3 regions of the Sphaerisporangium sp. NBC_01403 genome follow, and region 2 is predicted to be linked to each of the others. Evidence: riboswitches for the same ligand, from Rfam matches in the RefSeq annotation. Region 2 holds a riboswitch; each other region holds the start of a gene.
What was found. Region 2 has a riboswitch for S-adenosylmethionine ahead of OG589_RS35215 (aminotransferase class V-fold PLP-dependent enzyme). Riboswitches for the same ligand answer to the same signal wherever they lie in the genome.

Region 1 (2,316 bases), 4.5 Mb from region 2:
CGCACTCACATCCCCGGTCGGCGCCCTCTCCGTTGGTGAGCTCCAGCACCTGCTCGACCGGGTTGCCCTTGGAGTCGTCGATCGCGATGGCGCCGATCTTCTCCGCCAGGGCCAGGCGGTCGGGATGGCGGTCCACCACCATGATCTTGCTGGCGCTCTTCACCACGGCCGAGAGCGCGGCCATGAGCCCGACGGGGCCGGCGCCCATGATGACGACCGACTCGCCGGGGCGCAGCCCGGCCATCTCGGTGGCGTGGTACCCGGTGGGGAAGATGTCGGAGCACATCACGTAGTCGTTCTGCTTCTCGAGGCCGTCCTCTGGCATCTTGCAGCAGTTGAAGTCCGCCCAGGGCACCCGGAGGAACTCGGCCTGGCCGCCCTCCCAGGGGCCCATGTCGGCGAAGCCGTACGCCCCGCCGCAGAGCCTGGGGTAGTCGGGGTTGGCCCTGATGCAGTAGTTGGTGAGCCCGGCGTTGCAGTTCTTGCACGAACCGCACGCGACGTTGAACGGGATCGAGACGATGTCTCCGACGCTGATGCGCTCCACGGCGTCGCCGACCTCGATGACCTCGCCGAAGTTCTCGTGCCCGAGGACCCTGCCCGGCTCCATGTCGGTGCGGCCCTCGTACATGTGCAGGTCCGACCCGCAGATGTTCGTCGTGATGATCTTGATTATGACGTCGCGCGGCTCCTCGATGCGAGGGTCGGGTACGTCGTCCACGCTGACGTCGCGAGGTCCGTGGTAAACGAGTGCCTTCATTATCGTCCTCCTGAAGTCCGACGCGGGCGAGGTCACCGACCGCGCCGCCCGTCCCCTGACAGCCCGGTCACGACCTCGGTGTCACCCGACTGCCGGACTTCCTGCCCGCCGCCTCCCTTCCTTTCCGACCTTTCCGAGGGCCCGGCTCGTGGCCAGGTGGACGGAACCCCGCGGTCTCGCGTCTCCGTTCGACCATGTCCCGCCCTCCGCCGGGCCACATCCCCCATCCATGTAGAGCGGCCGTTGGACTGGAGGCGACTTTCCCCGGCCGAAATCCGTATGCGCCGCCGGGAATGCGCCGGAGCCCGTATGGGTTACACCTGATGGTCGGTGAGAACGTGTCCCCGGGCCTCACCTATTGCCTTCGTGGAATACCGTCCGGCTGGAGCCACGTTGTGCCACCCGCCGAGAGGCGACCGCTCACCGGCCCTCAGCTTCACCTCGTGCCCCGCACCTCACGGTGCGGGGCACGACGCGTTTCCGGGCCCCGACGCGACCGGCCACACCAGTTTTAGAACTAATCAGGTAGGAATTGCATACTTCACGGCGCGTGGCTATCGTCGATTCAGGTCATGAGACCAGCGACAAGCCCTGGCTTGCTGGTCGGCAACCCGCGTCCGCAGGGTGCTCCAGGTGACGACCAGGCGGGACGGCAGCGTCCCGCAAGCGAACGCCGGTCACGGCCGGCGGTGATCGGCTGGAGGTGGGGGGTGCGAGCGGCCGCATCGCGGTTCGCCGAAGCCCCCGCCGACGCAGCACGAGGAAGAGGCCCCGAATGCCGCCCACTCCCCTCCACATCAGCGCGGCCCTCGACGGTGCCGGCTGGCATCCCGCGGCGTGGCGCGACCCGTCCGCCCGCCCGCGAGAGCTCTTCTCCGCCCGCTACTGGACCGATCTCGCCGCCGAGGCGGAGAGCGGCCTGCTCGACTTCGTGACGATCGAGGACTCCCTCGGTCCGCAGTCCTCCCGGTACGAGGGGCCCGACGACCGCACCGACCAGGTCCGCGGGCGGCTCGACGCCGTGCTCCTCGCGGCCAGGATCGCCCCGGCGACCACCCGCGTCGGGCTGGTGCCCACGGCCACGACCACCCACACCGAGCCCTTCCACGTCGCGACGGGCATCGCCACCCTCGACCACGTCAGCGGCGGGCGCGCCGGGTGGCGCGCGCAGGTCTCCGGCCGCCACACCGAGGCCGCGCACTTCGGCCGCCGCGAGTTCCCGGTTCTACGGCCGGAGGACCACGACGCCCCCGAGCTGTCCCGGCACGTGAACGACCTGTTCGAGGAGGCGGCGGACGCGGTCGAGGTCGCGCGCCGCCTGTGGGACAGCTGGGAGGACGACGCCGTGAATCGCGACGTCGCCACCGGCCGCTTCGTCGACCGCGACAAGCTGCACTACGTCGACTTCCGGGGCCGGTGGTTCGGCGTCAAGGGCCCGGCGATCACCCCTCGCCCTCCGCAGGGCCAGCCGCTCGTCACGGCGCTCGCGCACGCCTCACTGCCGTACCGCTTCGCCGCACGCGGCGCCGACGTGGTCTACGTCACCCCGCACGACA
Region 2 (2,316 bases):
GTCCAGCCCGTGACCACGAAGGACACGATGCCGACACGCGGGTGGTCGGGCCCCCACAGGGACAGCTCGTGGACACCCTCGATCGCGGCTAGGCCGCCGCGCAGCAGCTCGACGAGGCGCTCCTCGTCCTTGACCAGTGCCGTCCAGCCGGTGGCCGCGAGGGCGTCGCAGGCGGCGGCCAGCGCGATGGCGCCGAGGACGTTCGGCGTGCCGGCCTCGTGCCGCTGCTCGGGGTCCGCGCTCCACTCGGCGTCCAGCGGCAGCCCCTGCCGGGCGCCCCCGGTGACGGCCTTGGACGCGCCGCCTCCGCGCAGGTACGGCTCGGCCTGGGCGAGCCAGTCGGCCCGGCCGATCAGCGCGCCCGCGCCGAACGGCGCGTAGAGCTTGTGCCCGGAGAACGCCACGTAGTCCAGGTCGAGCGCGGTCAGGTTGAGCCTGCGGTGGGGGACGAGCTGCGCGGCGTCGACGAGGATCCGCGCGCCGTGCCGGTGGGCGATGTGGGCCAGGGCGGCGATCGGCCACAGCTCGCCGGTCACGTTGGAGGCCGCGGTGACCACCAGGAGCTTGGGCCCCTCGATGGCCGCCAGGGTCTCGTCCGCCGCGCGCACCGCCTCCCCGGGGAACGCGGGGGGCGCCAGCCGTACCGCGTCGGGCCAGGGGAGGAGGGAAGCGTGGTGCTCGGTCTCGAAGACCACGACGGTGGTGCCCTCGGGCAGGCAACGGGCCAGCAGGTTCGCCGCGTCGGTGGTGTTGCGGGTGAACACGACGGCGTCACCGGGACGGGCGCCGACGAAGGCCCGCACGGTGTGCCTGGCTTGCTCGTAGCGCGCCGTGGTGAGCTGGGAGGCGTACCCGGCGCCCCGGTGCACGCTGGAGTAGGCCGGGAGCGCGGCGGTGACGGCGGCGCTCACCGGCTCCAGACAGGGGGCGCTCGCGGCGTAGTCGAGGTTGGCGTACCGCACGAGCCTGCCGCCCTTGATCGGGACCTCCAGCTCGTCACCGAGGACGGCGGGGATGGCCGGAGCCGTACGGTCCGTTTCGCCGTGCGATGCCGTGCCGGGCCCGGAGTCTCCGGAGGCGTCCAGGCCGGGAACGACGGGGGAAGGGCTGTTCAGGACAGTGAGAGCAGACAACGCCGGCCTCCTTGGGTCATGGGACCCCGGCCATGGCGTTGTGACGGCGGAGCCCGCGCTTGTCCGGCACACCTCGCACCAGACCTGGTCCTCACCCGGGGCACCCCGCCGCGAGCGCGAGGGTTGCCGGCCAGCGAGCCGGGGCTTGACGCTGACACTCATGACCTACGGGCGACTATAACCCAGATTCCCCTCGGCTCCGCAACCTCATCAGGGGGGTGCCAGGGGTCGCGAACTTTGCCGGATCCTCGCGCGTTGAGAGGGGAACGGCCGCCTGCCGAGGGGTCGTGACCTGGACGAACCGCCGACCAGAGGAGATCGCGATGGACTGGGTGGTCAACCCGGAGATATGGATCGGGTTCTTCACCCTGGTCGCTCTCGAGATCGTGCTGGGCATCGACAACATCATCTTCATCTCGATCCTCGCGGGCAAGCTTCCCCCCGAGAAGCGCGACCGGGCGCGCAAGGTCGGGCTCGGGCTGGCGCTGGTGAGCCGCCTGGCGCTGCTGCTGGCCCTGTCGTGGGTCGTACGGCTGACGACACCGCTGTTCGAGCTTTTCGGCCAGGGCATATCAGGGCGAGACCTGATCCTGATCCTGGGCGGCCTGTTCCTGTTGGGCAAGAGCACCTTCGAGATCGGCGACAGCCTGGAGGGCACGCCTGGTCACTCAAGCGCCAAGGCGGGCGCCACCTTCGGCGCGGTGATCGTGCAGATCATGCTGCTCGACGTCGTCTTCTCGCTCGACTCGGTCATCACCGCCGTCGGCATGGTCGACGAGCTCGGCGTGATGATCGCCGCCGTGATCGTCGCGGTCGTCGTCATGCTCTTCGCGGCCGGTCCCATCAGCGGGTTCGTCGAGAAGTACCCGAGCATCAAGATGCTGGCCCTGGCCTTCCTCGTGCTGATCGGCGTCGTGCTCATCGCCGAGGGCTTCGAGCAGCACATCTCCAAGGGATACATCTACTTCGCCATGGCGTTCTCGCTGGGCGTGGAGCTCCTCAACATCCGGGCGCGCAGGAAGGCGGGCCGCCAGGAGCCGGTGGCGCTGCGGGAGCGCTACGAGGAGTCTCCCCAGCCCGGCGACGTGGCGAAATCCTGAGCCAGGGCTGTGCGCCGTGGCGCTAAATCCCACTTACGATGACTTCGTGCGATTTGATCCGTGGAATCCTGACTTCGTCGCTC
Region 3 (2,316 bases), 210 kb from region 2:
CGAGGGCGAACGCGGCGTTGTAGTCCTGGTAGGACTCCCACTCCCTGCGGAACCGCATGTCGAACTGCGGGGAGTTCGGGATGTCGTAGAGCAGGTGGTTGACGAACCACAGCGTTGAGTTCGCCACGGCGTTGTACGCGCGGTGGAACGTCGCGGGCGGGATGTCGAGCATGCGCACGGGCCCGGTGTCGTAGCCGGCCTGGTCGAGGCGCCCGCTCGGCGCGAGCCGTACGGCGCTGCGGTCGCCGTCGGAGAGCGCGGCGCACACCCACAGCACGTCGGTGTCCTTGGCGACCTCCGAGAGGCCGGAGACCATGCCGCCTCCGCCGCGGCGCATGGTCAGCGCACCGTCGTCGGCAAGTGTGAACGACACCGGGCCCCTGTTGGAAGCCAGCAGAACAGTGTTCATCCGCCCATCACCACTCCTCGTCCGCCATGTGGCGGTCGTCCCTCGCCGTACTTCGCCGCTGTGATGCGCACCTGGCCGCAGATTAATAAAATTTAACGCCCCCAATAAGATGGGCTGATGGTCCGGTCCAGGCAAAGTGCAGACGGTCGAGGGGAGCCCCCGCATGGCGCTTGACGAGACGACCGAAGAGCTGGCCCGCGCCGCCGCCCAAGGTGACCACCGCTCCCTAGGAGAGCTCCTCCGCCGCATCGAGCCCGACGTGCTCCGCCACTGCGCGAGGCTCCTGCCCTACCACCAGGACGCGGAGGAGGCTTGCCAGGATACGTTGCTGGCCGTCGCCCGCAACATCGGAAGGTTCGAAGGGCGGGCACGTTTTTCCACCTGGTTGCATATCGTCACCGCCAACTGCGCGCGCACGACCTACCGCACGCTGAAGCGCCGGGGCGCCGAGCAGACCTCCGAGGAGCTTCCCGACATGCGCGCCGACCCGCACAGGGTGAGCGTCATCGCGGGCTCGCGGCTCGACCTGCTCGACGCCATGGAGGCCCTGGAGGCCGACAAGCCCGACCTGGCCCAGGCGCTGGTGCTGCGCGACATCTGCCAGCTCGACTACAGCGAGGTGGCCGAGCAGCTCGGCATCCCGCTCGGCACCGCCAAGTCGCGCATCCACCAGGCCCGCAAGTACGTGCAGGCCGCGCTCGGCGACGCGTACAAGTGGTCGTCCTGATCCCAGCGCGCGGGCACTTCGATCGTGCGAAGTTGATACGCGGTCGTCTCGATCGGTGAGACGAGCAACCGGGCCCGCAGGCGGGCAAGGTACAGTTCTTTTGTCCTGCCTGTAACATCGGCGGGATCACAACTTCATATTGCTCATCCAGAGGGGTGGAGGGACCGGCCCTGCGAAGCCCCGGCAACCCTCCCGGCTGTGGTCACACGCGTCTCCGATACGGCGCGACATCCGACCAGTGAGATCAGCCGGGACAGGTGCCAATTCCGGCCCGTGATCAAGGTGGTCCGGGCGAAGATGAGGGAAAGGCCTCGCTTCATGGCGCTCGCAACAGCTGAGACAACGACCACACTCGACTTCGGCCCCGCCGTCGCGCTCTCCTGCCGCGAATGTGGCACTCGCTACGACCTCGGACCGATCTTCGCCTGTATCGAGTGTTTCGGGCCACTCGAAGTGGCCTACACCTGGGACACCCCCGACGCTGGCCACACCTCGCCGGTGACCCGGGGGCAGATCGAATCCGGACCGCAGAACATCTGGCGATACCGCGCGCTTCTCCCCGTGCCCGCGGACGTCATCTCCAAGCCCAACCTCGCCCCCGGCTGGACCAAGCTCGTCAGGGCCGACAACCTGGCTCGCGAGCTGGGCATCCGCAGCCTGCACGTCAAGGACGACTCCGGGAACCCGACCCACTCCTTCAAGGACCGAGTCGTCGCGATCGCCCTGGAGGCGGCGCGCAACTTCGGCTTCCACACCCTGTCGTGCTCGTCCACAGGCAATCTCGCGGGCGCCGTCGGCGCCGCCGCGGCACGCGCGGGGCTGGACTCCTGCGTGTTCATCCCGTCGAACCTCGAAGAGGCCAAGATCGTCATGGCCTCGGTGTACGGCGGGCGCCTCGTCGGCATCGAGGGCACCTACGACGAGGTCAACCGCTTCTGCTCGGAGCTCATCGGCGACCCGCTGGGCGACAAGTGGGGCTTCGTCAACGTGAACCTCCGGCCGTACTACGGGGAGGGCTCCAAGACGCTCTCCTACGAGATCGCCGAGCAGCTCGGCTGGCGGATCCCCGACCAGATCATCGTCCCGGTGGCCTCGGGCTCGCAGCTCACGAAGATCGACAAGGGCTTCAAGGAACTGATCAAGCTCGGGCTCGTCGAGGACAAGCCCTACAAGATCTTCG

Region 1: linked by a shared signal. The riboswitch ahead of OG589_RS15505 (LLM class flavin-dependent oxidoreductase) and the one ahead of OG589_RS35215 (aminotransferase class V-fold PLP-dependent enzyme) in region 2 are both predicted to bind S-adenosylmethionine.
Region 3: linked by a shared signal. The riboswitch ahead of thrC (threonine synthase) and the one ahead of OG589_RS35215 (aminotransferase class V-fold PLP-dependent enzyme) in region 2 are both predicted to bind S-adenosylmethionine.

What each region holds. Positions count from the first base shown of each region.
Region 1 is NZ_CP109534.1:3,343,537-3,345,852, forward strand. Features, by position in the region: gene OG589_RS15500 (glutathione-independent formaldehyde dehydrogenase) at 1-760, opposite strand, end outside; SAM riboswitch class IV at 1,329-1,435, shown strand; gene OG589_RS15505 (LLM class flavin-dependent oxidoreductase) at 1,536-2,316, shown strand, end outside.
Region 2 is NZ_CP109534.1:7,850,682-7,852,997, reverse strand. Features, by position in the region: gene OG589_RS35215 (aminotransferase class V-fold PLP-dependent enzyme) at 1-1,016, opposite strand, end outside; SAM riboswitch class IV at 1,184-1,299, opposite strand; gene OG589_RS35210 (TerC family protein) at 1,457-2,233, shown strand; gene OG589_RS35205 (cytochrome P450) at 2,280-2,316, shown strand, end outside.
Region 3 is NZ_CP109534.1:7,638,958-7,641,273, reverse strand. Features, by position in the region: gene OG589_RS34175 (trehalose-6-phosphate synthase) at 1-409, opposite strand, end outside; gene OG589_RS34170 (RNA polymerase sigma factor) at 573-1,136, shown strand; SAM riboswitch class I at 1,277-1,440, shown strand; gene thrC (threonine synthase) at 1,455-2,316, shown strand, end outside.